Regions from separate parts of the Serratia sp. LTN-2 genome, predicted to be linked through region 3. Evidence: predicted binding sites of a transcription regulator. Region 3 holds the regulator's gene; each other region holds the start of a gene.

Region 1 (7,626 bases), on a different contig from region 3:
CACCTGAATGATGCGCTCCGCCGCCGGGTAGTTGCCATGCGTTTTCGCCAACGTTTTCTTGCGCACGATGCTGAACAGCAGGTTTCTGCCCAGCGGGCCGTTGAGCAGGCGATCCTGCCACGACAGCTCGCGCTGATGCTTCCAGCCCTGCTTCACCCGCTCGATAGCGGTCTGCAACAAAATCGACGGCGGCACGGCGTCGTCCACCAGCCCCATGCGCAGCGCCTGGCGGGCGCGAATGTGCTTGCCGGTCAGGATCATATCCAGCGCCTTGGCGGCGCCGATCAGACGCGGCAGACGTTGAGTGCCGCCGGAGCCCGGCAGCAGACCCAGCTGCACTTCCGGCAGACCGAGCGCGGTTTTGTCATCCAGCGAACAGACGCGGCCGTGGCAGGCCAGCGCCAGCTCCAGGCCGCCGCCCAGGCAGGCGCCGTGAATGGCCGCCACCACCGGCACTGGAAAAGCGGCGATCTGCGCCAGCGTGCTCTGCCCTTTTTTGGCCAGCGTCTCCGCCTCTTTGGCGCTGGCGCAGGCGGCGATCATGGTGATGTCGGCGCCGGCGATAAACGAGTCCGGCTTGCCGGAAACGATCACCAGCCCTTCCAGCGCGGTATGCTGCTGCGCCCGGATCAGCACGTCGTTGACCTGTTCGACGAACTCGGCCTTGAGCGTATTGACCTTGTCACCCGGCACGTCGATGGTGATCACGCCGATGTTGTCGGGGCGAATCGTCAGCTGAAAAGCCGACGGCGTGGCGCGCTGTTCGTGCAATGCGTTCTCGAAGCTCATTATTCCACCTCCACGATCATCGCGGCCCCTAACCCGCCGGCGGCGCAGGCGGTGGTCAGGCCCAGCCCGCCGCCGCGACGTTTCAGCTCATGCAGCGTCTGGGTGATCATCCGCGCGCCGGTGGCGGCGAACGGGTGGCCATAGGCGATAGAACCGCCCAACACGTTGAATTTGTCCATGTCCACCTCACCGATCGCCTGGCTGCGGCCAAGCTTCTCGCGAGCGAACGCTTCGCTGGCGAACATCTTCAGGTTAGCCAGCGTTTGCGCGGCGAAGGCTTCATGCATGTCGATGAGCGTCAGATCCGCCAGACCGATGCCGGCGCGATCCAGCGCCAGCGGCGTGGCGTAGGAGGGCCCCAGCAGCATGTCTTCCCACACGTCGATGGCGGCGAAGGCGAAGCTGCGCAAATAGCCCAGCGGCTGCAGCCCCAGCTCTTTGGCGCGCGATTCGCTCATCATCAATACCGCCGCCGCGCCGTCGGTCAGCGGCGTACTGTTGGCCGCGGTGACGCTGCCATGCTTGCGATCGAACGCCGGCTTCAGCTTGGCGTAGGAAGCCAGGCTGGAGTCTTTGCGGATGTTGTTGTCTTCAGAAAGCGGCGCGCGGTAAGGCGGCACGTAGGCGGTCATCACCTCGTCGCGCAGCCAGCCCTCTCGCCAGGCCTTGGCCGCCAGCTCGTGGGAACGGTGCGCCAGCGCATCCTGCGCTTCACGGGTGATGCCGTGGCTTTTCGCCATCTGTTCGGCGGTATCGCCCATGCGCAGGCCGGTGGAATACTCCGCCACCGCCGGCGGCACCGGCATCAGATCGCGGAATTTAAGCCGGCTGAACAGCTTGAGGCGCTGCGACAGCGTGCGCGCCTTGTTGACGTCCACCAACGTGCGCGCCAGCGCTTTGCTGACGCCGATCGGCAAGACGGAAGAAGAGTCGGCCCCGCCGGCGATGCCGACGCTGATGCTGCCGGCCATGATGCTCTCCGCCACGTTGGCGATCGCCTGGAAACTGGTGGCGCAGGCGCGCGACACGCTGTAGGCGTCGGTGTGGACGCTCATGCCGGTGCCGAGCACGATTTCACGCGCGATGTTCGGCGCCTCGGGCATTTGTACCACCTGGCCGAACACCAGTTGCTCGATAAGCTGCGGATCGATACCGCTGCGCGCCAACAGCTCGCTCACCGCCGTTTTCCCTAAGTCCACCGCCGGAATGCCGTGATAGGCGGTCGCCTGTTTGGCAAAAGGGGTACGCAGTCCATTCACAATCGCAATGCGGTCACCATGACGGGTCACCAACGGCAGTGCCTTACTCATAAATGCTCCTGAAGAAAATAACGTCAGCGCAATGGGCAGAAAGAGGTCTGACCTGATGAGGTCATTGTTAACCAAACGGTTACATTTGGCAAACCGGCAGAGATCAAAACTGCGAGCAGGCGCACTTTCTACAGGAGGGATACGGGAAAGGAAATCCCCGGCGCGCAACAGGCGGCGCCGGGGGTAAAGCGGGATTAACGCAGGCCGAGCTGGAAGATCAGGGTTTCCGCCTGGCAGGCGAAGGTGAAATCGGCCTCCAACTGCACGCCGCCGTCAACCGGTTTAATGCTACTGCTGATGTCACAAGGGTCGGATTCGACCGCGCGCGCCTTTTCGCTCAGGGCCGCCAACATCGCCTCCGCATCTTGTTGATTGCTGAACACTTGGCTGTAGGATGCGGTGCAATCGGTATTATCCATCACGGTGCCGACATCCACACAGCAGCAGGCTGCGGTTTCCTGGGCGCTGCATTTATTAATTGCATCTGACATGATTGGTTCTCCTCAAGGGCCTCTGTTATCAGCCCAAATTGCCGTTTTACTCACCGGCACAAAGCCACAAAATTCTGCGGGTATTTTACTCCTCCGCGCAGGCAATCACTAGCACTTACTTTTACTGGGTGTTTTAAGTGATGGAAATCACAAATAAAAATGAGCGTCTGCTAAGGAATAGTAAGAATTTTGTTATTTACCGCTGGCTTTTTGTTAAGCGGATCTCTTTTTTGATATCAGGTTAGAAATATTTCAAAAACAAACTTGCAACATCTTCACAGGTCAGACCTATACTTCAGCCACTGGTCTGATTTGTCTGAACGATAACGGACCCTACAATCCCGCGCTCCTTGTTACTTCGTGTAACAATAGTTTAAATAATAAACACATAATGAGGTTTTGGTCATGAGCCAGAAAAACCTATTGACTAAATCAGCTCTCGCAGCTGCAGTGGCAATTATTTCTTCAAACGTGTCTGCCGCAGGATTCCAGCTGAACGAGTTCTCAGCAGCTGGTTTAGGACGTTCGTATTCTGGCGAAGGCGCCATGGCGGATACGGCGGCCTCCGCGAGCCGCAACCCGGCATTGTTGATGATGTATACCCGCCCGGAACTCTCCATCGGCGCGGTCTTCATCGATCCAGACGTAGACATCACCGGCAAATCTCCTTCCGGCGCCAGCCTGGATGCGAAAAACATCGCGCCAACCGCCTGGGTGCCGAACCTGCATTACGTTCACCCGATTAACGATCAGTTCGCCGTAGGCGGCTCTGTCACCAGCAACTACGGCCTGGCGACCGAATTCAACGACGGCTACACCGCGGGCGCTTACGGCGGTAAAACCGATCTGGAAACCCTGAACCTGAACCTGAGCGGCGCTTACCGCCTGGATCAACATTTCAGCTTCGGCCTGGGCTTTGATGCCGTCTACGCCAGAGCCAAACTGGAACGCTACGCTGGTGAATTGCCGAAGCTGCTTGCCGGTCAAGGCCTGCAAACCGGTAAATTAACGCCTCAGCAAGCCGGGATGATTGCTCAAATCCCTGGCGACACCCAGATTTCTCACCTGAAAGGCGATAAATGGGGCTTCGGCTGGAACGCCGGCCTGCTGTACGAAGTGGATGAAAACAACCGTTACGGCTTCACCTATCGCTCTGAAGTGAAAATCAAGTTCGACGGTGACTACAAGAGCAGCCTGCCGGCACAGTACAACCCAATTACCCAGGCGCTGGGCGTGGGCTTACCGTGGGGCACCAGCGGCAGCACCATCCCAGGTTCTCTGGATCTGAACCTGCCGGAAATGTGGGAACTGTCCGGTTACAACAAAGTGGCACCGCAGTGGGCCATCCACTACAGCCTGGCCTACACCAGCTGGAGTCAGTTCCAGGAGCTGAGAGCCACCGGCAGCAACGGTCAAACGCTGTTCCAGAAGCATGAAGGCTTCCGCGACGCTTACCGCATCGCGCTGGGTACCACTTACTTCTACGACGACAACTGGACCTTCCGCGGCGGCGTTGCCTTCGATGACAGCCCGGTGCCGGCACAGAACCGTTCCATCTCCATTCCGGATCAGGACCGCTTCTGGGTCAGTGCAGGTACCTCTTATGCGTTCAACAAAGACGCTTCGGTTGACGTCGGCGTGTCCTACATGCACGGCCAGAAAGTCACCATCAACGAAGGCCCTTACACCTTCAACTCTGTGGGCAAGGCCTGGCTGTACGGCGCCAACTTCAACTACCGCTTCTAATCTCGCTTGAGAAATATGCCAAAGCGCCCCACGGGGCGCTTTTTCTTTGCCCGCGGCTCGCCGTCGGCATAAAAAAACCCGCCTGATGGCGGGTTTTCTTTGGCATAAGGCCAGAGATTACTGCGAGTCGATCTCGTCCAACTCGCCCTGAATCGCCTTGGCGTTCGGGTTCTCTTCCGGCTTGAGCGAACCGCCGTTGGCGATGAAATCGTGGCGCTGGAAGTAAGCCTCGCGCACCATGACATAAGGATCGGAGGAGTTGCGCAGCAGGCCGTCGGAATCCAGCAGTTGGGCGCGAGTTTCGATACCCTCGACCACCCATTTGCCCGCCGACATCCAGAAGGTCAGGTAGCTCAGCATCGGATACAGCGTATCCGCAAAATCACCGCCGTCTTCACGCAGCGTGAAGCTGCCGTAGCCAGGCAACATCACATACGGACCGTAACCCACATCGTAATGGCCCAAGGTGCTGCCGAAACGGTTCGGCTCTTCGCGCGCCAGTTTCGGGTTGGCCATGCCGGCCACGTCGATCAGGCCGCCCATGCCAAGCAGGGTATTCAGGAAGAAACGGTTGAAGTGGATCATCCCACGGTAAGGATCGCCCTTCAGGAAGGCGTTGACCATGCTGGCCGGTTCTTCCAGGTTGGAGGTGAAGTTGCTGATGCCGTTACGCGCCGGCATCGGCACATAGTCGCGCCACGCCACCGCGACCGGGCGCAGGATATAAGGATCCAGGACGTTGTAGTTGAAGTCGAACATCGTCCGGTTAAATCCTTCCAGCGGATCGGAACGCCCTTGCGGCTCGTTGTCTGGCGCGCTGGCACAGCCCACCAGTAATACCGTTGCGAATGCCACCCCAGTCAGGCGAAAATTCATATTTTTCTCCATAAAAACACGTTCGGTCTTATTTTTCAGGGACCTGCTTGTTTATCTGAACGCTAACCTGCTCTTTACCGCTGAATGTCTGCAGCGAGCTTTCGCCGAACCAGTCTCCCGGCTGCGGCGTGGCCAATCCGTCCTGTGAGAGGCGCACACGCACCTGCACCTGATGCTGCGCCGAGAGTAGACGCTCGGGCATCATGGCGTTGCTGTCATCCAGAGAGAAAGACAGCGGAAAACGGCTCAGCGGCAATTGTTTTACCGCCACCGGCACCGGGCTGACGCCGTCGGTAACCGAGATGACCAGCGTGCCCTGCGGCGACATGGCTTTCGCCGCCTGCGGTGACAGCGAAACGGTCACATTCAGTTTAACAGTTTCTCCGCCTGCCTGGGCTTTTGCTTGTGCAATGCTGCGCTTTATCACTTCCGCGCGCGGATCGTTGGCCGGCAGAAGCTGCAACATCACCTGCCAGGCGCCGATCGCCTGCTTGAAATCGCCCTGTTCGAAGGCATTGAACGCCAGCAGGCTCAGCACCCGCGGATCGCTGTGATTTTCCGCGATCATGCGCCGCAACAGCTGCGTCGCCTGCTTGTTATCCTCCGGATCGTTGGAGCGAGTCAAGACCTCGGCATAGCCGAGCCGCACTTCCAGACTATTCGGATCCAATTGATAAGCATGGGCAAACGCCTGCGTGGCGGTGGTGGCGTTGTTCAGCGCCATGCCGACGCGCCCCAGTATCATCCAGTCGTTGATGTTGCGATCGTCCTGCTGCAGCTCGGTGCGCAGCCCTAGCCCAAGACGGGCGATCTCTTCCATGCTCAGCGGTTTGGCGCGCTCATTGGCGACGCGCTCGCGCAATTCCGGCATTTGCGCCTGCACCAGATGCCAATCCAACACCTGCGCCAGCCCGCCGGTTTTCAGATAAAAGCCAACCGTCACCACCAACAATAACAGCACGCCCGGCACCAGCGCCCAGCGGTTGATCGGCTTCGCCTGCAGCGCTTGCTGCTCGGCGGGAATGTCGTACAACAGGTTCTGCTGCAGCTCTTTCACCAGCTCCGGGCGCTCGGCCACTACGCCCTGCTGCTCATCCTGCTCCAGTTCGCTGAGGCGATCCTGATAAAACGCCTTGTTCAACGCATCGCGCGTGGCGGCGCTCTGCTTGCCGCGGTGCATCGCCGGCACCACCAGCAGCGCGGCGGCGCCGGCCAGCAACACGCAAATAATCAGCCAAAAAGCCATTAGGGTTTCTTCCTGTCAGTCTCTTGCAACAGCGCCGCCAGGCGCTGCCGTTCCCGTTCGGAGAATTCATCGTCTGCCGCTGCACCGGGCCGGCGACGGGTGCGCAGGATCACCACCGCCCCGCCGATCAACACAAACAGCAGCGGGCCGATCCACAAGATCAGCGTCGCCGGCGTTACCGGCGGTTCGTAGGTGACGAAGTTGCCGTAACGCGCCACCATGTAATCGATGATCTGCTGCTTGCTTTGCCCCTGCATCATCAGCTCATACACCTTGGTGCGCATGTCGGCGGCGATGATGGCGTTGGAATCGGCAATGCTGTTGTTTTGGCATTTCGGGCAGCGCAGCTGTTCGGTCAATTCGCGATACTGCTGCTCCTGCTCGACGGAGTTAAAGCGATAGGTATCGATCGCCGCAGCGGCGCTCCAGCTCAGCAACGCGGCGCACAGCAGGACAATCAGCCTCATGCTTCACCCCCGTATTTTTTATACAGCGGCAACACTTCCTGCTGCCAGACGCGCTCGTTCATGTCGCCGGCGTGGCGATAGCGAATAATCCCCTGGCCGTCGATAAGGAAGGTCTCAGGCGCGCCGTACACCCCGAGATCCAAGCCCAGCATGCCGTCGCCGTCATACAGGCTGAGGGCATAGGGATTGCCGAGAGAATTGAGCCAGGTCACCGCCTTGGCGCGATCGTCTTTGTAATTCAAGCCGACCACCCGCACACCGCGCGCCGCCAGCGTATTGAGGTACTGGTGCTCCGCACGGCAGGTCGGGCACCAGGTGGCCCAGACGTTGAGCAATATCGGCTTACCGTCGCGCAGCACCGCCTGATCGTAGGTTTTGCCCGGCTGATCCAGCGATTCCAGCCTGAAGGTCGGCACCGGCTTGCCGATCAGCGCCGATTCCAGCATGGTCGGATCTTCGCCGCCGGCGTTGCGCGTCAGCTGCACCATCAGCGCCGCCACCAGCAGCAGAAACAGCACCAGGGGGATAAACAGCAGCTTACGCTTCATGGTTGCGCCTCCAGCTTGCCTTCGCGTTTGAGCTTTTTACTCATGCGGTAACGCGGATCGAGAATGCACAGCAGGCCGCCGATCGCCATAAAGACGCCGCCGAACCAGATCCAGCGCACGAAAGGTTTGTAATACAGACGCACCGCCCAGGAG
Region 2 (7,626 bases), on a different contig from region 3:
CATGCGCTGGAAGAAGTGGCCAAGATCATCGGCTATACCCTGCAAGAGTGCATCGCCTTCGGCGACGGCATGAACGATCTGGAGATGCTGTCGATGGCCGGCAAAGGCTGCATCATGCGCGACGCGCATCAGCGCCTGAAGGATATGCTGCCTGAGCTGGAGGTGATCGGCTCCAACGTCGACAACGCGGTGCCGCACTACCTGCGCAAAATGTTCCTCTGAAATAACAAGGGCGCCTTGCGGCGCCCTTGGCATTATTTGTGCTGGCCCTGCTTCTGCAGGAACTGCACGCCCTTGTCCGGGAAGTCGGTGAACACGCCGTCAACGCCGGCCTGGTTGTAAATCACGTCATACAGCTGATTCACGTCGGTCACGTACTTCGGCAGCGCATCGGCGCGAATGGTGAACGGATGCACCGCCAGCTTGCTGGCGTGCGCTTCTTTCACCATGTCGGTCAGCACGATGTGGCCCGGCTTGGATTTATCCGCTACCACCAGCATGTGGTAGTCCGGCCCGATGCCGTCGGCATACTGCGCGATTTTCTTCATCGCGCCCGGCTTGAACATCCAGTCGTAGTCGTATTCCACCCACTTGCCGTCGGCTTTCTGCTCGTAGGTTTCCTGCCAGTCGTTATAGGCGATCAGCTGCACCAGCTTCAGATCCATGCCCAGCTTCGGCTCCAGCTCGTTCTTGATGCGTTTGAGCTCGTTGGCGTCGAAGCACTGCAGGTAGACGTTGTCGTTCTTGCCGGTGTAGCCGTACTGCTTGAGCACCGCCAGCACTTTGCTGGAGATGTCTTTGCCTTCCTGCTTATGGAACCACGGCGCCTTGATTTCAGGGTAGATGCCGATGTTTTTGCCGGTCGAGTGGTTCAGACCCTGCACGAACTCGATCTCTTCCTGGAAGGTGTGTACGCGGAAGTCGGATTTGCCCATCGGGAAGCGGCCAGGGTAGCCCTGCACCTTCTTGCCGTTTTCGATTTCAAAACCTTCGGTGAACTTCAGCGATTTGATCTCCGCCAGCGTAAAGTCGATGGCGTAGTAGCGGCCGTCTTTACGCGCGCGATCCGGGAAGCGTTCGGCGACGTCGGTGACGCGATCGAGGTAGTGGTCGTGCAGCACCACCAGCTCGTTGTCTTTGGTCATCACCAGGTCTTGCTCGAGGTAATCGGCGCCCTGCGCATAGGCCATCGCCTTCGCCGGCAGGGTGTGTTCCGGCAGGTAGCCGCTGGCGCCGCGGTGGGCGATCACCACTTTGTCCGCCGCCTGCGCGGCGCTGACCATTGAGGTGGCGAGAATGATCCCTGTCAGCAGGGCTTTGACTTGAGTCCGCATTCCGTTTTCTCCGTGTTGTTGGGGGCAGGGTAGTAAAAAGGCCGCAGGGCGGCCTTTAAATCATGCAAAAGTCGTGTGACGGTTAGCCGCGCTTGCCGGCAGCGATTTCCGCGTGATGTTTCTTCTCGTTCAGCATGGTCAGCAGCAGCAGGATAACCGCCAGCACGCCGCCGCCGATCATCACCATGAAGCCGCCGTCCCAACCGAAGAAGTCCACGGTGTAACCGACGATGGCGCTGGCCGCAACCGAGCCGCCCAGGTAGCCGAACAGGCCGGTGAAGCCCGCGGCGGTGCCGGCGGCTTTCTTCGGCGCCAGCTCCAGCGCATGCAGGCCGATCAGCATGACCGGGCCGTAGATCAGGAAGCCGATGACCAGCATACAGATCATGTCCACGGTCGGGTTGCCGGCCGGGTTCATCCAGAACACCACGGTGGCGATGGTCACCAGCGTCATGAAGAACACGCCGGTGGCGCCGCGGTTGCCTTTGAACACCTTGTCCGACATCCAGCCGCACAGCAGAGTGCCCGGAATACCGGCGTACTCATACAGGAAGTAGGCCCAGGAAGACTTGTCCAGCGCGAAGTGCTTCACTTCTTTCAGGTAGGTCGGCGACCAGTCCAGAATGCCGTAACGCAGCAGGTAGACGAACACGTTGGCGACCGCGATGTACCACAGCAGCTTGTTCGGCAGGATGTACTGCATGAAGATCTGCTTGGCGGTCAGCTCTTCTTCGTCTTTTTCGCTGTAGTCGTCCGGATAGTCGTTTTTGTACTCTTCAATCGGCGGCAGGCCGCAGGATTGCGGAGTGTCGCGCATCAGGGCGAAGGCGATCAGGGCCACCAGGATGGCGCCGAAGGCCGGCATGTACAGCGCCGCGTGCCAGTCGTTGAACCAGGCCATACCCAGCAGGAACAGCAGCGGCGGCAGGCCGCCACCCACGTTGTGGGCGCAGTTCCAGATGGAAACGATGCCGCCGCGTTCTTTCTGCGACCACCAGTGCACCATGGTGCGGCCGCACGGCGGCCAACCCATGCCCTGGAACCAGCCGCACAGGAACAGCAGGACGAACATGATGGCGATGCTGGAGGTTGCCCACGGCACGAAGCCCATGAACAGCATTACCGCCGCCGCCAGGATCAGGCCGGCTGGCAAGAATACCCGCGGGTTGGATCGGTCGGAGACCGAGCCCATGATGAATTTGGAGAAGCCGTAGGCGATGGAGATGCCCGACAGCGCGAAGCCGAGGTCACCGCGGCTGAAGCCTTGTTCGATCAGGTAAGGCATGGCCAGGGTGAAGTTCTTACGCACCAGATAGTAAGCGGCGTAACCGAAGAAGATCCCCAGGAAAATTTGCCAGCGCAGCTTACGGTAGAGCGGGTCTACCTTATCGCTCGGCACACGGGCGATGTGTGCGGCCGGCTTAAAAATACTCAACATGAGCGCCTCCGATGGCTTTATCTGTTATCACATCAATATGACCTTTTACGTTCATTTGATGATTGAGCGGATATCGAATGTGGTGTTTTTGTGTTCCATAACGAGCGCCATTGTCATCAAATACGCCTGGTGTCGCTGTGACGAATGGCGCAATTGTTACACTTTCATGAAACCACGGCGGATTTTGAGCGATTCGTTAACGTTATGAAATAGAAAAACGTCCAAAAATCGTGATTATGATCACATTGATGGTTTTTTGTGGACATTTTTATTTCGTTTCATGTTCGTTCTTGTTCCTTATCAAACAAAGACCCTAATAACCGTGGCTCAATAGGCTCATAACTACCGATCCTGAGGGAGCGAAATGAGCAGCTATTTTGACGGCGGCGAAACGGATGTGATCATCATCGGCGGCGGCGCCACCGGCGCAGGCATTGCCCGCGATTGTGCGCGGCGCGGCTTGCGCTGCATTTTGCTGGAGCGTCATGACATCGCCACCGGCGCCACCGGCCGCAACCACGGCTTGCTGCACAGCGGCGCGCGCTATGCGGTGACTGACGGCGAGTCGGCGCGCGAGTGCATCGAAGAGAACCGCATCCTGAAACGCATCGCGCATCACTGTATCGAGCGCACCGATGGGCTGTTCATCACCCTGCCGCAGGACTCGCTGGAGTATCAGCAACAGTTTATCGCCGCCTGTCGCCAGGCCGACATCGACGCCGAAGCGATCGACCCGCAGCTGGCGCTGCGGCTGGAGCCGGCGGCTAACCCCGCGCTGATCGGCGCAGTGCGCGTGCCGGACGGCACCGTCGATCCCTTCCGGCTGACCGCCGCCAACATGTTGGACGCGCGCGAACACGGCGCGCAGATCCTGACCTACCACCAGGTGGTGGGATTGTTGCGCAGCGGCGATCGGGTGACAGGCGTGCGCGTTTACGACCATCAGAGTCAGCGGCGCTATGAGCTGCACGCGTCGGTGGTGGTCAACGCCGCCGGCATCTGGGGCCAGCAGATCGCCGAATACGCCGATTTGCGCATCCGCATGTTCCCGGCCAAGGGGGCGCTGCTGATCCTCGGCCATCGCATCAACAACATGGTGATCAACCGCTGCCGCAAACCGGCGGACGCCGACATCCTGGTGCCGGGCGACACCATCTCGCTGATCGGCACCACCTCGACCCATATCGACTACGACCAAATTGACAACATGCTGGTGACCCCGCAGGAGGTGGACATTCTGATCCGCGAAGGGGCGCTGCTGGCACCCACCCTGGCGCAGACCCGCATTTTGCGCGCCTATGCCGGGGTGCGGCCGCTGGTGGCCAGCGACGACGATCCCAGCGGGCGCAACGTCAGCCGCGGCATCGTGCTGCTCGATCACGCCGCCCGCGACGGGCTGGAAGGGTTTATCACCATCACCGGCGGCAAGCTGATGACCTACCGCCTGATGGCGGAGTGGGCCACCGACAAGGTGTGTGAAAAGCTCGGGGTAAACAGCCCGTGCACCACCGCGCAGGACGCGTTGCCGGGATCCCGTCAGTCGGCGGAGGAAACGGTGCGCAGCGTGGTTGCACTGCCCGCCAGTATCCGCGGTTCGGCGATTTACCGGCACGGGGATCGCGCCAGCCAGGTGCCGGCGGCCGATCGGCTCGACACCAGTCTGGTGTGCGAGTGCGAGGCGGTGACCGCCGGGGAAGTGCGCTATGCGGTCAATTCGCTGACCGTCAATAACCTGGTGGATCTGCGCCGCCGCACCCGCGTCGGCATGGGCACCTGCCAGGGGGAACTCTGCGCCTGTCGCGCCGCCGGGCTGTTGACGCGCTTTAACGTCAGCACGCCGCAGCAGTCCATCGCGCAGCTGTCGCAGTTCCTCAACGAACGATGGAAAGGCGTTCGGCCGATCGCCTGGGGCGATGCGCTGCGCGAGAGCGAATTTACCAGTTGGGTTTATCAAGGGTTATGCGGGCTTGAGGCCCAGGCCGACAAGGGGCAGGAGGCGGATGATGCGATTTGACGTAGTGGTGATTGGCGGCGGCCTGGCGGGCCTGAGCTGCGCCATTGCCGTGGCCGAGCAGGGCAAGCGCTGCGCGGTGGTCAGTTCTGGCCAGAGCGCGCTCTACTTCTCCTCCGGTTCGCTCGACCTGTTGGCGAGATTGCCGGACGGCACGCCGGTCGAGATGCCGTTGGCGGCGTTGCCGCAGCTGGCGCAGCAGGCGCCGCAGCATCCGTATTCTCTGATTGGCCCCGGCCGGGTGGCGGCGCTGTCCGCCGCCGCGCAACGGCTGCTGGAACGCTGCGGGCTGAACCTGCAGGGTGAGGGGACCAAAAACCATCTGCGCATTACGCCGCTCGGCACGCGCCGCGCCACCTGGCTCAGCCCGCAGGCGATCCCGACGCTGCCGCTGACCGGCCAGTTGCCCTGGCGGCGCATCGCGGTGATCGGCATCGAAGGGTTCCTCGACTTCCAGCCGCAGATGGCTGCCGACTCCTTAAGCCGGGAGCTCGGCGTGCAGACGGACGTAGCCTATCTGCACGTGCCGGCGCTGGACCGATTGCGCAATAACCCCAGTGAGTTCCGCGCGGTGAACATCGCCCGGGTACTGGATTTGATGGAAAGCCTGCCGCCGATGGCCGAAGAGCTGCGGCGGCTGGCGGGTGAGGCCGAGGCGCTCTTCCTGCCGGCCTGTCTGGGCCTGGAGGATGATGCGTCGCTGGCGGTGCTGCAGGATGCGGTCGGCAAGCCGATCCGACTGCTGCCGACGTTGCCGCCTTCGGTGCCCGGCATGCGCTTGCATCAGGCGCTGCGGCGGCGTCTCCAGCAGCTGGGTGGCGTTTTCATGCCGGGTGACAGCGTAGTGCGCGCCGAGTGCGAAGCCGGCTGCGTCACCGGCCTGTACACCCGCAACCATGGCGATATTCCGCTGCGGGCGCAGCAGGTGGTGCTGGCCAGCGGCAGCTTCTTCAGCAACGGGTTGGTAGCGGAGTTCGACCGGGTGCGTGAGCCTATCTTCGGGCTGGACGTGCACAGCCGCGCGGATCGCGCCGACTGGAGCCAACGCGAACTGTTCGCGCCGCAGCCTTATCTGCAGTTCGGCGTGCGCACCGACGGCAGGCTGCGGGCGATGAAACAGGGGATGCCGTTCGACAATCTGTACGCCATCGGCGCGGTCGCCGGCGGTTACGATCCGCTGCAGCAGGGCTGCGGCGCCGGCGTGTCATTGATCGGGGCGCTGCACGTCGCGCAGCAGATCGCCGCGGAGGAGAACGCATGAGCCTGCATCAGGACCACAGCTTTGAAAGCTGCATCAAATGCACCGTTTGCACCACCTACTGCCCGGTCGCCAAAGTTAACCCGCTCTACCCGGGGCCGAAACAGGCGGGGCCGGACGGCGAACGGCTGCGGCTGAAAGACCCGGCGCTGTATGACGAAGCGCTGAAATACTGCACCAACTGCAAGCGCTGCGAAGTGGCCTGCCCATCGGACGTCAAAATCGGCGACATCATTCAACGCGCCCGTGCCGACTTCGCCCAGAGCAAACCGACGCTGCGCGACGCCATCCTTAGCCATACCGACATCATGGGATCGCTGTCGACGCCGTTTGCGCCGATCGTCAACGCCGCCACCGGGCTGAAACCGGTGCGCAAGCTGTTGGACAAGGCGCTGAAGATCGATCATCGTCGCGAACTGCCGAAGTATTCGTTCGGCACCTTCCGCCGCTGGTACCGGCAACAGGCGCAGGCCCAGCAGCGTTACGCCGAGCAGGTGGCGTTCTTCCACGGCTGCTTCGTCAACTACAACCACCCGCAGCTGGGCAAGGATTTGATCCGAGTGTTCAACGCGCTGGATATCGGCGTACAGTTGCTGAAGCGCGAGAAATGCTGCGGCGTGCCGCTGATCGCCAACGGGTTTATCGAGCAGGCGAAAAAGCAGGCCAGAGTCAACGCCGAATCGCTGCAGGAAACGGTGCTGGAGCGCGGTATTCCGGTGGTGGCGACCTCATCGAGCTGCACCTTCACCCTGCGTGACGAATACCCCCATTTGCTGGACGTGGACACCACCCCGGTGCGCGATCGGGTAGAGCTGGCGACGCGCTATCTCTATCGCCTGATCAATCAGGGGCGCAGCCTGCCGCTGCAGCACACGCCGCTGCGGGTGGCTTACCACACGCCTTGCCATATGGAGAAAATGGGCTGGACCGCCTACACCCTGGAGTTGTTGCGCCAGATACCTGGGCTGGAGCTGGTGGTGCTGGATTCGCAGTGCTGCGGCATCGCCGGCACCTACGGGTTCAAGTCGGAGAACTATGCCACGTCGCAAGGCATCGGCGCGCCGCTGTTCCGGCAGATAGAAGAGAGCGGGGTGGATCTGGTGGTGACCGATTGCGAGACCTGCAAGTGGCAGATCGAAATGTCCACCAGCAAGCGCTGCGAGCATCCGATCACCCTGCTGGCGCAGGCGCTGGCCTAACGTTCAAGGGCCGGCAAGCCGGCCCCGTAGGATTACTGCTTCAGCTTCAGGGTGGAGATGATGCTTTCGGCTTCGGTCTGCGCCTGCTGCTGGTTGTCTGCCGGCAACGTCACCTGAATGGTCAGCATATTGTTGTTCAGCGAGCCGATCAGGATAGAAGAGTAAGCCTTTTCGCCGCCGCTGGTGATGATGCTGTCCAGCTGACGCAGCGGCACGCCGTTGACGTCGATGGCTTTGTTGGTGATCACCTGCAGGTTGGCGTCACGCGCGCGCTGGGTGTTTTCCAGGCGCTTGGCCAGCGTTTCCAGGCTGTCGGCGGTCTTGTCGCCGAGGATCACAATCACTGCGCGCTGGCCGGTGGTGTCAGCGTAAACGTGCATGTTGTT
Region 3 (7,626 bases):
CAGCCTATGCATGACGTCTTTCGCCCCCTGACCGGGGCCAGTAATCCGCACCTGCAAACGCTGTTGCCGCGGCTGGTGCGCCGCCGCGTGTTATTGAAACCGCATTGGCAACGGCTGGAATTGCCCGACGGCGATTTCGTCGATCTCGCCTGGAGCGAGGATCCGGCGCAGGCGCGCGACAAACCGCGCGCAGTGCTGTTTCATGGCCTGGAAGGCAGCTTCTACAGCCCCTACGCGCACGGCCTGCTCAACGCCTGGCGCGAGCGCAGCTGGCTCGGCGTGGTGATGCACTTTCGCGGCTGCAGCGGCGTGCCCAACCGCAAGCAGCGCATCTACCACTCCGGTGAAACCGAAGACGCGCGCTTCTTCCTGCGCTGGCTGCGCGACAGCTACGGCGAGGTGCCGACCGCGGCGGTAGGCGTTTCGCTCGGCGGCAACATGCTGGCCTGCTATCTGGCGCAGCAAGGCGCCGACAGCCTGCTGCAGGCGGCGGTGGTGGTCTCGGCACCGCTGATGCTGGAGCCCTGCGCCTATCGCATGGAGCAAGGCTTCTCTCGCGTTTATCAGCGCTACCTGCTGGGGCAGTTGAAACAAAACGCCACCCGTAAGTTGTTGCACTACCCGGACACCCTGCCGCTCAAGCTGTCACAGCTTAACGGCCTGCGGCGCATCCGCGAATTCGACGACGCCATCACCTCGCGCATTCACGGCTTCAGCGACGCTATCGACTATTATCGCCGCTGCAGCGCCCTGCCGCTGTTGCCGGCTGTCCAGACGCCGCTGCTGATCATCCATGCGAAGGACGATCCCTTCATGACCCATGAGGTGATCCCCGACGTCGCCGGCCTGCCGCGCAATATCGAATACCAGTTGACCGAGTACGGCGGCCACGTCGGCTTCGTCGGCGGCACGCTGAAAAAACCGCACATGTGGCTGGAGCATCGCATTCCGGCCTGGCTTTCCCCTTATCTGGACATCCCGACGTGATCATTCCCTGGCAAGAGCTGACAACCGATACCCTGAATAGCCTGATCGAATCCTTTGTACTGCGCGAAGGCACCGATTATGGCGAGCACGAGCGCTCGCTGGAGCAGAAGGTGGAGGACGTGCGCCGCCAGCTGAAAAACGGCGACGTGGTGCTGGTGTGGTCGGAACTGCACGAGAGCGTCAACATCATGCCGCGCGGCCAGTTCCGCGCCGGGCAGGAAGAAATTTAGTGGCGCTCGGTTCTATGACTGACGGAAAAAATCAGGTAACAATGGGGCATTGCAAACCAGCGCGCACCATTTTTTCCTGACATAGAGAGCGTCAACAAGAGCCACAATAATCCCCTGACGCCGGCGCATTCAACACGGAGTGACAACCACCATGTCTGCCAAACATCCCGTTATCGCGGTGACCGGTTCCAGCGGCGCCGGCACCACCACCACCAGCGTGGCGTTCCGCAAAATCTTCCAGCAGCTCAACATTCGCGCCGCCGAGCTGGAGGGCGACAGTTTCCACCGCTATACCCGGCCGGAGATGGACGCGGCGATCCGCAAGGCGCGCGATCTGGGCAGACACATCAGCTATTTCGGCCCCGAGGCCAACGACTTCGGCCTGCTGCAGCAAAGCTTTATCGACTACGGCAAGAACGGCACCGGCCGTTCGCGCAAGTACCTGCACACCTACGACGAAGCGGTGCCATACAATCAGGTGCCGGGCACCTTCACCCCGTGGGAGCCGCTGCCGGCGCCGACCGACGTGCTGTTCTACGAGGGGCTGCACGGCGGCGTGGTCACCGAGCACCATGACGTGGCCAAACATGTCGATCTGCTGGTCGGCGTGGTGCCGATCGTCAACCTGGAATGGATCCAGAAGCTGATCCGCGATACCGGCGAGCGCGGCCACTCCCGCGAAGCGGTAATGGATTCGGTGGTGCGTTCGATGGAAGACTACATCAACTACATCACGCCGCAGTTCTCGCGCACCCACATCAACTTCCAGCGCGTGCCGACGGTGGACACCTCCAACCCGTTCGCCGCCAAGGCCATTCCGTCACTGGATGAAAGCTTCGTGGTGATCCACTTCCGCGGGCTGGATCAGATAGACTTCCCCTATTTGCTGGCGATGCTGCAAGGATCGTTTATTTCGCACATCAATACGCTGGTGGTGCCGGGCGGCAAGATGGGGTTGGCGATGGAGCTGATCATGGCGCCGCTGGTGCAGCGGCTGCTGGAAGGCAAGAAGATCGAATAAGCGCATTGAGCGCGGCGGCTGGCCGCGCTCCGTCTCGATTACGCCGGCTGGCGGATCTCGAAGCTGTGGGTCACCGTAGCGGCTTTGTTGAGCATCAGCGCCACCGAGCAGTATTTCTCCGCCGACAGGTTCACCGCTCGCTCTACGATCTTGTCGGTCAGATCCTGACCGGTGACGATGAAGTGCAGGTTGATATGGGTGAACAGCCGCGGGGCTTCTTCGCGGCGCTCGGAGGTCAGCTTCACCTCGCAATCGCGCACGTCATTGCGCCCTTTTTGCAGGATGGACACCACGTCGATCGCGCTGCAGCCGCCTACCGACATCAGCACCATCTCCATCGGGCTGGGCGCTTTATCGCCGGCGTTGCCGTCCATCAGTACCTGATGGCCGGAGGCCGATTCACCCAAAAACGTTAACCCTTCCACCCATTTAACTCTTGCCTGCATTCTGGTCACTCCGGTTGATTTCTTAAAATCAGAGTACGCTTTCGCATAGAAACAGGCAACGTAACCTGATGCTAATCATGCTGAAGCGAGACAACACGAGACACCCGCCTTACTCTGTGCTACAAACAGAGCCGCAATAAATCTTTCCGGGACACTGCATTTCAGGGAAACGCCCAGAGAAAGGCTCCTTTACCGGTATGTTAACAGAATGTAGCTTGCAGCGCTTACGGCAAGTTAATATGCTAGAGCGACAGCGTATTTTTATGACACGCCTCAAAACTTGCCGGTAGCCCTCGCTCATAACAGCGGCTACAGGCGGGTTTTACAGGGAACTCTGACCCCTGTGACACAAGGCAGCGATAACAACAGAGGATAACAGCGAATGGTTCTCGGCAAACCGCAAACAGACCCTACTCTCGAATGGTTCCTGTCTCATTGCCATATCCACAAATATCCATCGAAGAGTACGCTGATTCACCAAGGTGAAAAGGCCGAAACGCTTTACTACATCGTGAAAGGCTCCGTCGCGGTGCTGATCAAGGATGAAGAAGGTAAAGAGATGATCTTGTCCTACCTCAACCAGGGGGATTTCATCGGCGAGCTCGGATTGTTCGAAGAGGGCCAGGAGCGCAGCGCCTGGGTTCGCGCGAAAACCGCCTGTGAAGTGGCCGAAATTTCCTACAAGAAATTCCGCCAGCTGATCCAGGTGAACCCGGACATCCTGATGCGTCTGTCCGCCCAAATGGCGAGCCGCCTGCAGGTCACTTCCGAAAAAGTGGGCAACCTCGCCTTCCTGGACGTTACCGGCCGCATCGCGCAAACCTTGCTGAATCTGGCGAAGCAACCCGACGCCATGACTCACCCGGACGGCATGCAGATCAAAATCACCCGTCAGGAAATCGGCCAGATCGTCGGCTGCTCGCGCGAAACCGTTGGCCGTATTCTGAAAATGCTGGAAGACCAAAATCTGATTTCCGCCCACGGCAAAACCATTGTCGTCTACGGCACCCGTTAATCCCTGAAAAAACGGCGCAATCTGCGCCGTTTTTTATCTGCTCGCTGCCATGTGGCGTCGTCTGATCTACCACCCGGAAGTCAATTACGCACTGCGACAAACGCTGGTGTTGTGCTTGCCGGTGCTGTTCGGCCTGCTGATCGGCCAACTGCAGCTCGGCCTGATGTTCTCTCTGGTGCCCGCCTGCTGCAATATCGCCGGTCTCGACACGCCGCATAAGCGCTTCTTTAAACGGCTGATCGTCGGCGGTGCGCTGTTCGCCCTCAGCAGCCTGCTGCTGCAACAGGCCCTGCTGTGGCATCTGCCGCTGCCGGCACTGATGCTGGGTCTGGCGCTGTTGCTCGGCGTCACTGGCGAAATCAGCCCGCTGCACGCCCGGCTGTTGCCGGCGGCGCTGGTGGCCGCCATCTTCGCTCTCAGCATGGCTGGCACGGTACCAATCTGGCAGGCGCCGCTGCTGTACGCGATCGGCACCGCCTGGTACGGCTTATTCACCTGGTTCTGGTTCAAACTGTGGAAAGAGCAGCCGATGCGCGAGACGTTGAGCCAGCTTTATCTGGAACTGGCGGACTACTTCGAAGCCAAGTATTCGCTGCTGACCCAACACACCGACCCGCAAACCGCGCTGCCGCCGCTGCTGGTGCGCCAGCAAAAGGTGATGGATCTGATCAGCCTTTTATACCAACAGCTCAATTTCCTGCCGCACGCCAACAACCTCGAACAAAAGCGCCTGCAGCGCGCCTTTCAGGTGGCGATGGATCTGCAGGAGCACATCACCGTCAGCCTGCATCTGCCGGAGGAGGTGCAAAAACTGGTGGAGCAGAGCCAGGCCGAAGCGATCATTCGCCGCAACGCTCAGGTGATCGCCGGCCGGCTGCGCGTGGTGGCGCACGATATTCTCTACCATCAACATTCGAAGCGCTTCTCCATGAGCCACGAACTGGCGGCGCTGGAAAAAATGGCGGCGCAGCATCCCGATAACCCGGTCGGCCAGTTTTGTTATTACCACTTCAGCCGCATCGCTCGCCTGCTGCGCACCCAGCATCCGCTGTACCGCCGCGACCTGATGCCCGGCCAGCACCGCCTGCCGTTTTGGCCGGCGCTGGCCAGCTACCTGTCGTTCAAATCCACCGCCCTGCGCAACGCCGCGCGGCTGGGGGTGACGCTGGCGGTCGGCAGCAGCCTGGGTGCGGTTTTCAACCTGCCGAAGCCTTACTGGATCCTGCTCACCATCATGCTGGTGAGTCAAAACGGCTATAACGCCACCCGGGTGCGTATTCAGCACCGTGCGCTGGGCACGATTGCCGGGCTATTGCTGGCGGCCGGGCTGTTGCAGCTGCAGCTGCCGGAAGGAGAAACGCTGAGCATCATGCTGGTGATCACGCTGCTGGCCTACCTGGTTTCGCGCAAGAATTACGGGCTGTCGGTGATTGGCTTTACGGTCACGGCGGTTTACACCCTGCAGCTGCTGGCGCTGAACGGCTCGCATTTTCTGGTGCCGCGTCTGATCGATACGCTGATAGGCTGCGTGCTGGCGTTCGGCGGCACCATTTGGCTGTGGCCGCAGTGGCAAAGCGGGCTGCTGCGCAAGAATGCCCATCAGGCACTGGAGAACGATCAGGCCGCGCTGCGACTGATGCTGAAGCAACCGGAACCGGACGCCACCGCATTGGCCTATACCCGCATGCAGGTCAACCAGGCGCACAACGCGCTGTTCACCTCGCTCAATCAGGCGATGCAGGAGCCGGGGTTCGCGTCGAACTATCTGGCGGACATGCGGCTGTGGGTCACGCACAGCCAGTTCATCGTCGAACACCTGAACGCCATGACCATTTTGGCGCGCGAGCACTACATGCTGACGCCGAAACTGGCGGAAGCCTATCTGCAAACCTGTGAAATTGCGCTGCAAAGCTGCCAGCAGCGGTTGGAATACGACGGCCCGAGCAGCGACAACAGCGGCATCATGCAGCCGCCAGATCTGCATCCGGACATGCCCGTCACCGAGATGGAACGTCATTTGCGGCGCATTTTGTCGCACCTGAGCGTGATGCATACCATTTCGTCGCTGGCCTGGCGCCAGCGCCCGCACCACGGCATCTGGCTCAAGCGCAAACTGCGCGATCAATAAGGGCGCGGCATGCCGCGCCCCGTTATTCGCCGCACGGGCTTCAGGCGTTGATCACGTCCTGCACCGCCAGCTCGAACAGCACCATGCCGGCTTCGATATCCTGCAGCTCCACCACCAGCGACGGCGCGAAACGAATCACGTTCGGCCCGGCGTTGAGGATCATCAGCCCACGCGCAGCGGCGGCGGTGAGGAAGTCACGCGCTCTGCCGTGATAATGCGGCGTCAGTTCGGCGCCAATCAGCAACCCCATACCGCGAATGGCGGTGAAAATACCGTATTTATCGCCGATATTCTGCAAAGCCTGCACATACAGCGCATGGCGCTGCTCAATGCCGCTCAACACCTCCGGCGTATTGATCACATCCAGCGCCGCCTCCGCCACCGCGCAGGCCAGCGGGTTGCCGCCGTAGGTAGTGCCATGAGTGCCCACCTGCATCACCGACGCGATCTCTTCGGTGGTCAGCATGGCGCTGACCGGGAAACCGCCGCCCAGCGCCTTGGCGGTGGTGAGAATGTCCGGCGTCACGCCATAATGCATGTAGGCGAACAGCTTGCCGCTGCGCCCCATGCCGCTCTGCACTTCGTCGAACACCAGCAGCGCCTGATGTTGGTCGCACAGCTCGCGCACGCCTTTGAGGAAGCCGGCGTCGACCGGCGTAATGCCGCCCTCACCCTGAATCGGCTCCATCACCACCGCGCAGGTATGGTCGTCCATCACCGCTTTCACCGCCGCCAGATCGTTAAACGGCACGTGCACAATGTCGGCCGGCTTCGGCCCGAACCCGTCGGAGTATTTAGCCTGCCCGCCCACCGAAACGGTGAACAGCGTGCGGCCGTGAAACGCGTTATAGAAGGCGATGATTTTGGTTTTGTATGGGCTGTGGCGGGTGATGGCGTAATGGCGCGCCAGCTTGAACGCCGCCTCGTTGGCCTCCGCGCCGGAGTTGGCGAAGAACACCCGATCGGCGAAGGTGGCGTCGATCAGTTTACTCGCCAGACGCAGCGCCGGTTCATTGGTGAAGACGTTGCTGGTATGCCACAGGGTTTCCCCCTGACGTTTGAGCGCGTCGACCAGCGCCGGGTGACAATGTCCCAGCGCCGTTACCGCGATGCCGCCGGAAAAATCGATGTACTCTTTTCCCTGCTGATCCCAGACCCGGCTGCCTTTGCCGCGCACCGGCACGAACTGGGCAGGTGCATAAACAGGCAGGATAACCTGGTCAAAGGTGCTGCGGCTCACTGCGAATTTGTCAGTCATTTTCGGCTCCACCCCGAAGGTTTTTCAGCGCTATTTCGATGTCAGATTGAAAACATAATCACGAAATATGCATAAAAAACCAATCAAGCGCAAACGCAAAACGCCTGACGGGCGAAAAAACGCGAAAGTATTAACGCTTGAGGAAATTATCCAGCAGCTGGTGGCCCTGCTCGCTGAGCACGCTTTCCGGATGGAACTGCACGCCTTCCAACGCCAAAGTGCGGTGGCGAATGCCCATGATCTCATCACGCACGCCGTCGCGCTCGCTCCAGGCGGTCACTTCAAAACAGTCCGGCAGCGTCTCGGCTTTCAGCACCAGCGAGTGGTAACGGGTCACGGTCAATGGATCGCTCAGGCCGCGAAACACGCCGACGCCCAGGTGACGAATGGCCGAGGTTTTGCCGTGCATCACCGCACGGGCGCGCACCACCTCGGCGCCGAACGCCTGCCCCAGCGCCTGATGCCCCAGGCACACGCCGAGGATCGGCAGTTTGCCGGCGAAATGTCGAATGGCGGCCAGCGAGATACCCGCTTCGTTCGG
Region 4 (7,626 bases), on a different contig from region 3:
CAGCTGCTGCACGTGCGGCGTCTCTACGTCTTGCAGCAGCGCGCGGATGTCCGGCAACTGTTGGAAAGCATGGCGCATGCGCGCCAGATCGCGCGGACGGGCGGTACGTAGCGCCAGACGCGCCAAAATACGTTCCTGATCGCCTACCTGGCGCAGCGAAGGCTGCAGATCCACGAACAGCTCCTGCAATGCGCCGATCGCCTGCTGGCGGGCAGTCAGGACCTTGATGTCGCGGGTTGGCATGTGCAGCCAGCGTTTCAGCATGCGGCTGCCCATTGGCGTCACCGTGCGATCGAGGATCGCCGCCAGCGTGTTGTCGCTGCCGCCGGACAAGCTCTGCGTCAGCTCCAGATTACGGCGGGTGGCGGCGTCCATGATGATGCCGTCCTGCTGGCGCTCCATGGTGATGCCGCGAATGTGCGGCAGCGAAGTGCGTTGGGTATCTTTGACGTACTGCAGCAGACAGCCTGCGGCGCGCAGCGCCTGGTGCGCCTGCTCGACGCCAAAGCCGGTCAGATCGCGGGTGCCGAACTGCAGGTTGAGCTGCTGGCGTGCGGTCTCCAGTTCGAATTCCCACAGCGGGCGGCGGCGCAGGCCGTGGCGCTGTTCGATCAGCGCCATTTGTTCGAAGGTTTCCGGGTAGAGCAGCTCGGCCGGATTGGTGCGCTGCAGCTCGGCGGCCATGGTTTCCAGATCCTGCGGCTCGGCGACGCGGAAGCGGCCGGAGCTGACGTCCAGGGTGGCGTAACCGAAGCCGCGCGCGTCTTGCCAGATCGCCGCCAGCAGGTTGTCCTGGCGTTCTTGCAGCAGCGCTTCGTCGGTGATGGTGCCTGGGGTGACGATGCGCACCACTTTGCGCTCGACCGGCCCTTTGCTGGTGGCCGGATCGCCGATCTGTTCGCAGATGGCGACGGATTCGCCGAGCTGCACCAGCTTGGCCAGATAGTTCTCCACCGCGTGGTGCGGCACGCCGGCCATCGGGATCGGTTCGCCCGCCGAGGCGCCACGTTTGGTCAGCGAGATATCCAGCAGTTGGGAAGCGCGCTTGGCGTCGTCGTAAAACAGCTCGTAGAAGTCACCCATGCGGTAGAACAGCAGGATTTCAGGATGCTGGGCCTTGAGGCGCAGGTATTGCTGCATCATCGGCGTGTGCGAATCGAGTTTATCGGTGCTATTCATGCGATTATTTTTCCAATCCATTGAATGTAAAGGTCACTGTGATTTTCATTGTCGTCATTCGCTATCACATTGTTTCAGCAGGCGTCGCCCCATTCAGCGCTTGGCGGGCGGCGCAAATCAAGTCATCAAAACGCCAAACGGCGTGTTCAAACCCAAGGTTTGCACAGACGCTTATACTAGCCCAGCGGGCAATCGGCTGTCACAGGTAAAAATGGGAAGCGCTGCGCAAGGCGGGTTGGTAACGAAGCGAGATTGTCGTTCGTCTGCGGGCAACAACGCAAGTCGCCGCCCGTAGAGGCGGCGCAGAGCTTATTGTGCGGCGGTGAGAGGCAAGGGCAGTTGATAGAGGCGGAAGCTGTCGGGCACGTCAGTTTCATAGCCGGGCAGCAGGCGGTGGCGGATGCGCGACTCACTGACGAAGGCGCAGCCTTGCGGGGTGATGGTCAGGTTGACCGGCGATTCCATGCCTTCGCGCAAGACCTCAAGCTGGTGCATGCCTGCCGCCTTCGGCAACGCGATCCGCAGGATCCGCCCGTGGCCGCTCTGGATCGCGTTTTCCAGCACGATCAGCGCGCCGTCCGGTGCCAACCCCATTCCGTCCGGGTTTTCGATGAGGCGCGGCAGCTGCATTTCCGCCAGCTGCGGCTGGGGATCGTTATAGCTGAGGGTGTAGAGCTTACCGGTACCGAAATTGGCGACTGCCATCAGCCGATCGTCGAGCAGCACGATCCCGGCGGCGCCCAGCCCGCTAGGGGCCGCTAACTGCGGATCCTGAAACAGCGTACTGAATGCCGTCTCGCCTGGCCGCAGGCGCAGGATGCCGCCGCCGCGGGTTTCCGTCACGTACACCGTACCGTCTGCGCCGAGCACGATATCGTTGCCCATTTCGCCCGCCGGCAGCACCAGGCTGCGGTCGAGCGTGCCATCCGCGACATTCAGCGCGTAGATGCGGTTGGCGCGCGCTTTGCCGCCGGAGAGGAAGTCCGGCGAATTGCCCCACAGCAGCCCGCGTTTTTCGTCCAGCCTCAGCGCGTTTGAGGCGAACACCGTGTCAGCGCCGGGGAAAAAGGTTTCCCACGCTTTACCCGGCCGTTTACGCAGCACATTGCCGCTGGTGACAAAGCCGACATACAGGGTGCCGTCCGCCGCGCGGGCGATGCCGTTGGGGTAAAGCGCGCCGGGCGGCAGCGTCATGCTGCTTGCGGCGCAGGCTGCGCTGATGGCGGCCTGTGCCGGAACGCTAAGGGGAAGTGTGGTGGCGAGGGTGAACAACACCGCTCGCACGGTAACAGCGTATGACATGTCTTCTCTCCTGCAATGAAGGCAAATGGGCTACCAGCGCTCGGGGCGGGCAACGCGCGCGATAGGCGCCTCCAGCGCGGCCACGTCTTCCGGCGATAGCCTGAGGGTGAGCGCTGCCAGCGCATCCTGCAGATGATGCGGCTTGGACATGCCCACCAGCGGCGACGCCACGCCGGGTTTGGCCAACAGCCAGGCCAGCGCGATCTGTGCCGGAGGAACGCCGTGCGCGGCGGCCACCTCCGCTACCGCAGCGACGGTACGCTCAACTTCGTCTCTGCCACCGTACCAACGAGGTGCCTGTTCGTCGGTGGCGGCGCGCAGCGTGCCGGCCATGCCTGAACCGGCCAGCACGCCGCGCGCCAGCGGCGACCAGGGCGTCAGGCCGAGCCCCTCTTCCAAACACAGCGGGATCAGCTCTTCTTCGTCTTCACGCGTCACCAGGTTGTATTGGCTCTGCAGCGAAATAAACGGTGCCAGGCGGTGCTGACGTTGAAAGGCCAGCATTTTCATCAAGCGCCAGGCATGCAGTGAAGACGCGCCGAGATAGCGGATCTTGCCCGCCCGCACCAGGGCGTCGAGGGTGTCGGCGGTTTCTTCGATCGGCGTTTCGCTGTCGAAGCGGTGCAGCACGAACAGATCGAGGTAATCCGTCCCCAATCTCTGCAAAGAGGCGTCGACGCTGTGCAGCAGGTGCTTGCGCGACAGCCCGCGGTTGTTCGGCTGCGCATCCATCGGGAAGTAGGCCTTGGTGGCGATCACCACGTCTTCACGACGGGCGAACGCTTTCAGTGCGCGACCGAGGAGACGCTCGCTTTCTCCGCCGGAGTAAATGTTGGCGGTATCGAAGAAATTGATGCCCGCTTCCAGCGCTTCGCGGATAAAGGGGCGCGCTTCATCTTCCTTCAGCACCCAGGGCCGCCAGGCCGGATCGCCGTAGGTCATGCAACCCAGGCAGAGGCGGGACACCTTCAGGCCGCTGTCGCCAAGCCGAACGTAGTTCATGACCTCGTCTCCTCAACGCATGCCGGCGATGGTGTAACCGCCGTCCACCAGCAGGCTTTGGCCGGTGATGAAGCGGGCCTCGTCCGTCGCCAGCCACAGCGCCACATCGCCGATGTCTTCCGATTCGCCCAGGCGGCCGGCGGGCGTATGGGCGATAAAGGGCGCGAACGCCGCGCTGTCGGCCACGCTGCCGCGCGCCATCGGCGTGTCGATGATGCCGGGGTTGATGTTATTGACGCGGATGCCCTGGCCGCTGTATTCGAGCGCCACTGCGCGGATCATCGCATCGAGCGCCCCTTTGCTGGCGGAGTAGCTGGATGAACCGGCCAGTGCGCCGTGGGTCAGCCAGGAGGAGGTGTTGATGATCACGCCGCCCGAGCGTTGAGCCAGGAAGGTTTCAATCTCGTATTTCATCGCCAGCCAGACGCCTCTGAGGTTAATGGCGATAACCCGGTCAAAATCTTCGCTGGTCTGTTCGGTGATGGGGGCGAAGTTGCCGATGATGCCGGCGTTGTTGAAGGCGACGTCGAGCCGGCCGTAATGGGCGGTCACCGCGGCGAGCAGCCGGCGGATATCACCCTCCTGGGCGACGTCGGTCACGATGGGCAGGGCGTCGCCGCCGGCCAACGCGATATCGCGCGCCGTGGCTTCGATCTCCGCCGCGCGCCGGCCGGCCAACGCCACTTTGGCGCCCTCGCGGGCATAGGCCAGCGCTGCGGCGCGGCCGATGCCGGTGCCGCCGCCGCTCACCAGTACGACTTTACCCGCCAGCCTGCGCGGCGTTTCATGAGTTGGAGCTGTAGCATTAATCATCGCATCGATACCTGGTAATGGGTTCGATCGCAATGCTATGTTGTTAGATGACGGATAACTATCCGCTAAAAATTCATCTCACTATTAGATAATTTATATCAATAGCATGAAGAAACCCGAACTGTCCGGCCTGGCGGCCTTTGTGGCTATCGCCAGTGAACGCAGCTTCCGCCGCGCCGCCGCTCGGCTGGGCGTAACGCCGCCGACGCTGACCCACACCCTGCGCGAGCTGGAGGCGCAGGTGGGCATTCGCCTGCTGAACCGCACCACCCGCAACGTCTCGCCGACAGAAGCCGGCGAGCATCTGCTGGCGCAGCTGGTGCCGGCCTTTACCGATATCGACGCCGCGCTGGAGAGCCTGAATGCGTTTCGCGACGGGCCGCGCGGCCTGGTGCGCATCAACGCGCCGCGTTCGGCCATCGAGCTCGCCATCGTGCCGCTTCTGGGGCGCTTGGCCAGCGAGTACCCCGGCATTACGCTGGAAGTGGTGGCGGACGAGGGGTTCGCCAACATCGTCGAACAAGGCTTTGACGCCGGTATCCGGCTCGGTGAGGATCTGCACAACGATATGCGCGCGGTGCGCGTGACGCCAGATCTGCGTTTTGCCATCGTCGCCACGCCGGACTATTTTCAACGGCATGGCGAACCGGCACACCCGCAGGATTTGCTGCAGCATCGCTGCATCGGTTGGCGCAAGGCCTCTTCGGGCGAGCGCTACAAATGGGCGTTTCAGCAGGGCGAGCAGCGATTTTCCGTGGCGGTCAACAGCCCGCTGATCGTGGATGACGCCAGACTGTTGCTGCAGGCGGCGTTGGCACACGTCGGCATTGCTTTCGCCATCGAGCAGGAGGTGGAAGAACACCTGGCGAGCGGTCGGCTGCGGCGAGTGTTGGCCGACTGGTGCGCGCCGTTTCCCGGTTTTTACCTCTATTATCCCAATCGTAGAAATCACCCCGTGGCGTTGACCACGATGATCGAGTTGCTGCGTCTGCCCACGTAATCCTCCCCACGCCACCGCGTGCGGGATGGCAGGGGGGAATCAAGCCTGAACTATTTTTATATCCTCTCCATTTGTTCCGGCTCAAATAAACCCTTAAATTCTCAGCGCGTTCATAACTGGCTGTTTATAATTGCTATTTGAGTATTTATTGCGAATATTCTGAGTTTTTATCGGTTATTTGAGAGCCCGGTCACACTATTTTTTTGTGCGAAATGTGAAGAGGGTCAATCCGCCAGGTCAATGAGAGACGGTTATGTCCCCTCCTGGCTTACCGATCCGTTTTTCATGCTCCGTATACTGTCCGTAACCAGGGCAACGTGACGGAAATTTTCATAAGGAATGTGCGTGAAGCAATCGTGATTGCATCTGGCATACAAATAACACGGGGTTTTTTTGATTATCTGAGGTGCTTGGTATGGAAAAGAAAAAAATCTATCTGTTTTGTTCTGCCGGTATGTCCACTTCCCTGTTGGTATCAAAAATGAAGGCGCAGGCAGAGAAATATGAAGTGCCGGTGATCATCGCCGCTTACCCGGAAGCGCTGGCCGCCGAGAAGGGCGTTGAGGCGGATCTGATCCTGCTGGGGCCGCAGATCGCCTACACCTTGCCGGAAGTGCAAAAACAGCTGCCCAACAAACCTGTGGAAGTCATCGATCCGCTGCTGTACGGCAAGGTCGATGGGCTGGGCGTACTGAAGGCCGCGGTGGCCGCCATCAAGAAAGCCAACCAATAACAGGAGGCCGCCGTGAATACCCTCATTGCCTCGCTCGAGAAGGTTATCCTGCCTTTCGCCGTAAAAATCGGTAAGCAGCCCCACGTCAACGCCATCAAGAACGGCTTTATCCGCCTGATGCCGCTGACCTTGACCGGGGCGATGTTCGTGTTGATCAACAACGTGTTCCTCAGCTTCGGTGAGGGATCGTTCTTCTATTCGTTGGGCGTGAGGTTGGACGCCTCCACCATCGAGACGCTTAACGGCCTGAAGAGCATCGGCGGCAGCGTTTACAACGGTACGCTGGGGATCATGTCCCTGATGACGCCGTTCTTTATCAGCATGGCGTTGGCCGAAGAGCGCAAGGTCGATCCGCTGGCCTCGGCACTGCTGGCGGTGGCGGCCTTCATGACCGTCACGCCGTTCAACGTCGGCGAGGCCTATGCGGTGGGCGCCAACTGGCTGGGCGGCGCCAACATCATTTCCGGTATGGTGATCGGGCTGGCGGTGGCTGAGATGTTTGCTTTCATCGTGCGGCGCAACTGGGTGATCAGCCTGCCGGACAGCGTGCCGGCTTCGGTGTCGCGCTCTTTCTCGGCGCTGATCCCCGGCTTCATCATCCTCTCCATCATGGGGCTGGTGGCGTTCGCGCTGGCGCATTGGGGCACCAACTTCCACCAGATCATCATGGACGGCATTTCGGCGCCGCTGGCCAAGATGGGCAGCGTGGTGGGTTGGGTGTACGTGCTGTTCTCTTCGCTGCTGTGGTTCTTTGGGGTGCACGGCTCCATGGCGCTGGCGGCGCTGGACAGCGGCATCATGACGCCGTTCGCGCTGGAAAACGTGGAGCTGTACAACAAATACGGTTCTGTCGAAGCGGCGGTGGCCGCCGGTAAAGAGTTCCACATGTGGGCGAAACCGTTCGTCGACTCTTATATCTACCTCGGTGGCACCGGCTCGACGCTGGGCCTGATCATCGCCATCTTCATCGCTTCGCGCCGCGAGGATTACCGCCAGGTCGCCAAGTTGGCGACACCATCCGGCATTTTCCAGATCAACGAGCCGATCCTGTTCGGCCTGCCGGTGATCATGAACCCGGTGATGTTCATTCCGTTTATTCTGGTGCAGCCGGTGCTGACCATTATCACCTCGCTGGCTTATTACTCCGGGCTGATCCCGCCGATCACCAACATCGCGCCCTGGACCATGCCGGTCGGCCTGGGGGCGTTCTTCAACACCAACGGCAGCATCATGGCCATGTTGCTGAGCCTGTTCAACCTGGCGGTCGCCACCGTGATTTACCTGCCGTTCGTGGCGATCTCCAACAAGGCGCAGAGCCAGATCGATGCGGCGACAGAAAGCGAAGAAGACATCGCCAACGCGCTGAAATTCTAACTGTGGAACGGGGCGGCGCGGCCGCCCCGCGAGGGACGCGAGTATGGAATATCAATTTGCCGACGGGTTCTGGTGGGGCAGCGCCACCTCCGCGCCGCAGTCTGAAGGGGCGGCCGCGCGGGACGGCAAGAGCCGCAACATCTTCGACTATTGGTACGAGATCGCGCCCGAGCGCTTTCACGATCGGGTCGGGCCGGCCGAGGCCTCGACCTTTTATGACCAT

What was found. Region 3 encodes CRP, which controls carbon source genes, mostly activating them, when cyclic AMP is high. Its sites were predicted from a motif close to ATGTGANNNNNNTCACAT; they were not measured.
Region 1: a site for CRP is predicted at 2,726-2,743, ahead of AC6BYQ_RS09565 (YfcZ/YiiS family protein). Genes of this name have one in related genera too.
Region 2: a site for CRP is predicted at 3,001-3,018, ahead of glpT (glycerol-3-phosphate transporter). Genes of this name have one in related genera too.
Region 4: a site for CRP is predicted at 5,509-5,526, ahead of AC6BYQ_RS16160 (PTS sugar transporter subunit IIB). Genes of this name have one in related genera too.

The regions. Positions count from the first base shown of each region.
Region 1 covers NZ_JCAXDO010000003.1:507,895-515,520, forward strand. The annotation lists gene fadJ (fatty acid oxidation complex subunit alpha FadJ) at 1-789, opposite strand, end outside; gene fadI (acetyl-CoA C-acyltransferase FadI) at 789-2,099, opposite strand; gene AC6BYQ_RS09565 (YfcZ/YiiS family protein) at 2,294-2,590, opposite strand; gene fadL (long-chain fatty acid transporter FadL) at 2,996-4,336, shown strand; gene mlaA (phospholipid-binding lipoprotein MlaA) at 4,454-5,212, opposite strand; gene ccmI (c-type cytochrome biogenesis protein CcmI) at 5,241-6,458, opposite strand; gene AC6BYQ_RS09585 (cytochrome c-type biogenesis protein) at 6,458-6,925, opposite strand; gene AC6BYQ_RS09590 (DsbE family thiol:disulfide interchange protein) at 6,922-7,473, opposite strand; gene AC6BYQ_RS09595 (heme lyase CcmF/NrfE family subunit) at 7,470-7,626, opposite strand, start outside.
Region 2 covers NZ_JCAXDO010000006.1:216,765-224,390, forward strand. The annotation lists gene yigL (sugar/pyridoxal phosphate phosphatase YigL) at 1-222, shown strand, start outside; gene glpQ (glycerophosphodiester phosphodiesterase) at 255-1,334, opposite strand; gene glpT (glycerol-3-phosphate transporter) at 1,417-2,772, opposite strand; gene glpA (anaerobic glycerol-3-phosphate dehydrogenase subunit A) at 3,137-4,786, shown strand; gene glpB (glycerol-3-phosphate dehydrogenase subunit GlpB) at 4,776-6,044, shown strand; gene glpC (anaerobic glycerol-3-phosphate dehydrogenase subunit GlpC) at 6,041-7,240, shown strand; gene AC6BYQ_RS14535 (DcrB family lipoprotein) at 7,273-7,626, opposite strand, start outside.
Region 3 covers NZ_JCAXDO010000010.1:192,435-200,060, reverse strand. The annotation lists gene AC6BYQ_RS19040 (hydrolase) at 7-987, shown strand; gene AC6BYQ_RS19035 (YheU family protein) at 984-1,217, shown strand; gene AC6BYQ_RS19030 (phosphoribulokinase) at 1,369-2,238, shown strand; gene AC6BYQ_RS19025 (OsmC family protein) at 2,277-2,684, opposite strand; gene crp (cAMP-activated global transcriptional regulator CRP) at 3,067-3,699, shown strand; gene AC6BYQ_RS19015 (YccS/YhfK family putative transporter) at 3,749-5,827, shown strand; gene argD (bifunctional acetylornithine/succinyldiaminopimelate transaminase) at 5,868-7,085, opposite strand; gene AC6BYQ_RS19005 (aminodeoxychorismate synthase component II) at 7,216-7,626, opposite strand, start outside.
Region 4 covers NZ_JCAXDO010000008.1:10,532-18,157, reverse strand. The annotation lists gene mutS (DNA mismatch repair protein MutS) at 1-1,179, opposite strand, end outside; gene AC6BYQ_RS16180 (Vgb family protein) at 1,489-2,481, opposite strand; gene AC6BYQ_RS16175 (aldo/keto reductase) at 2,512-3,483, opposite strand; gene AC6BYQ_RS16170 (SDR family NAD(P)-dependent oxidoreductase) at 3,496-4,296, opposite strand; gene AC6BYQ_RS16165 (LysR family transcriptional regulator) at 4,403-5,296, shown strand; gene AC6BYQ_RS16160 (PTS sugar transporter subunit IIB) at 5,712-6,029, shown strand; gene chbC (PTS N,N'-diacetylchitobiose transporter subunit IIC) at 6,042-7,403, shown strand; gene AC6BYQ_RS16150 (glycoside hydrolase family 1 protein) at 7,447-7,626, shown strand, end outside.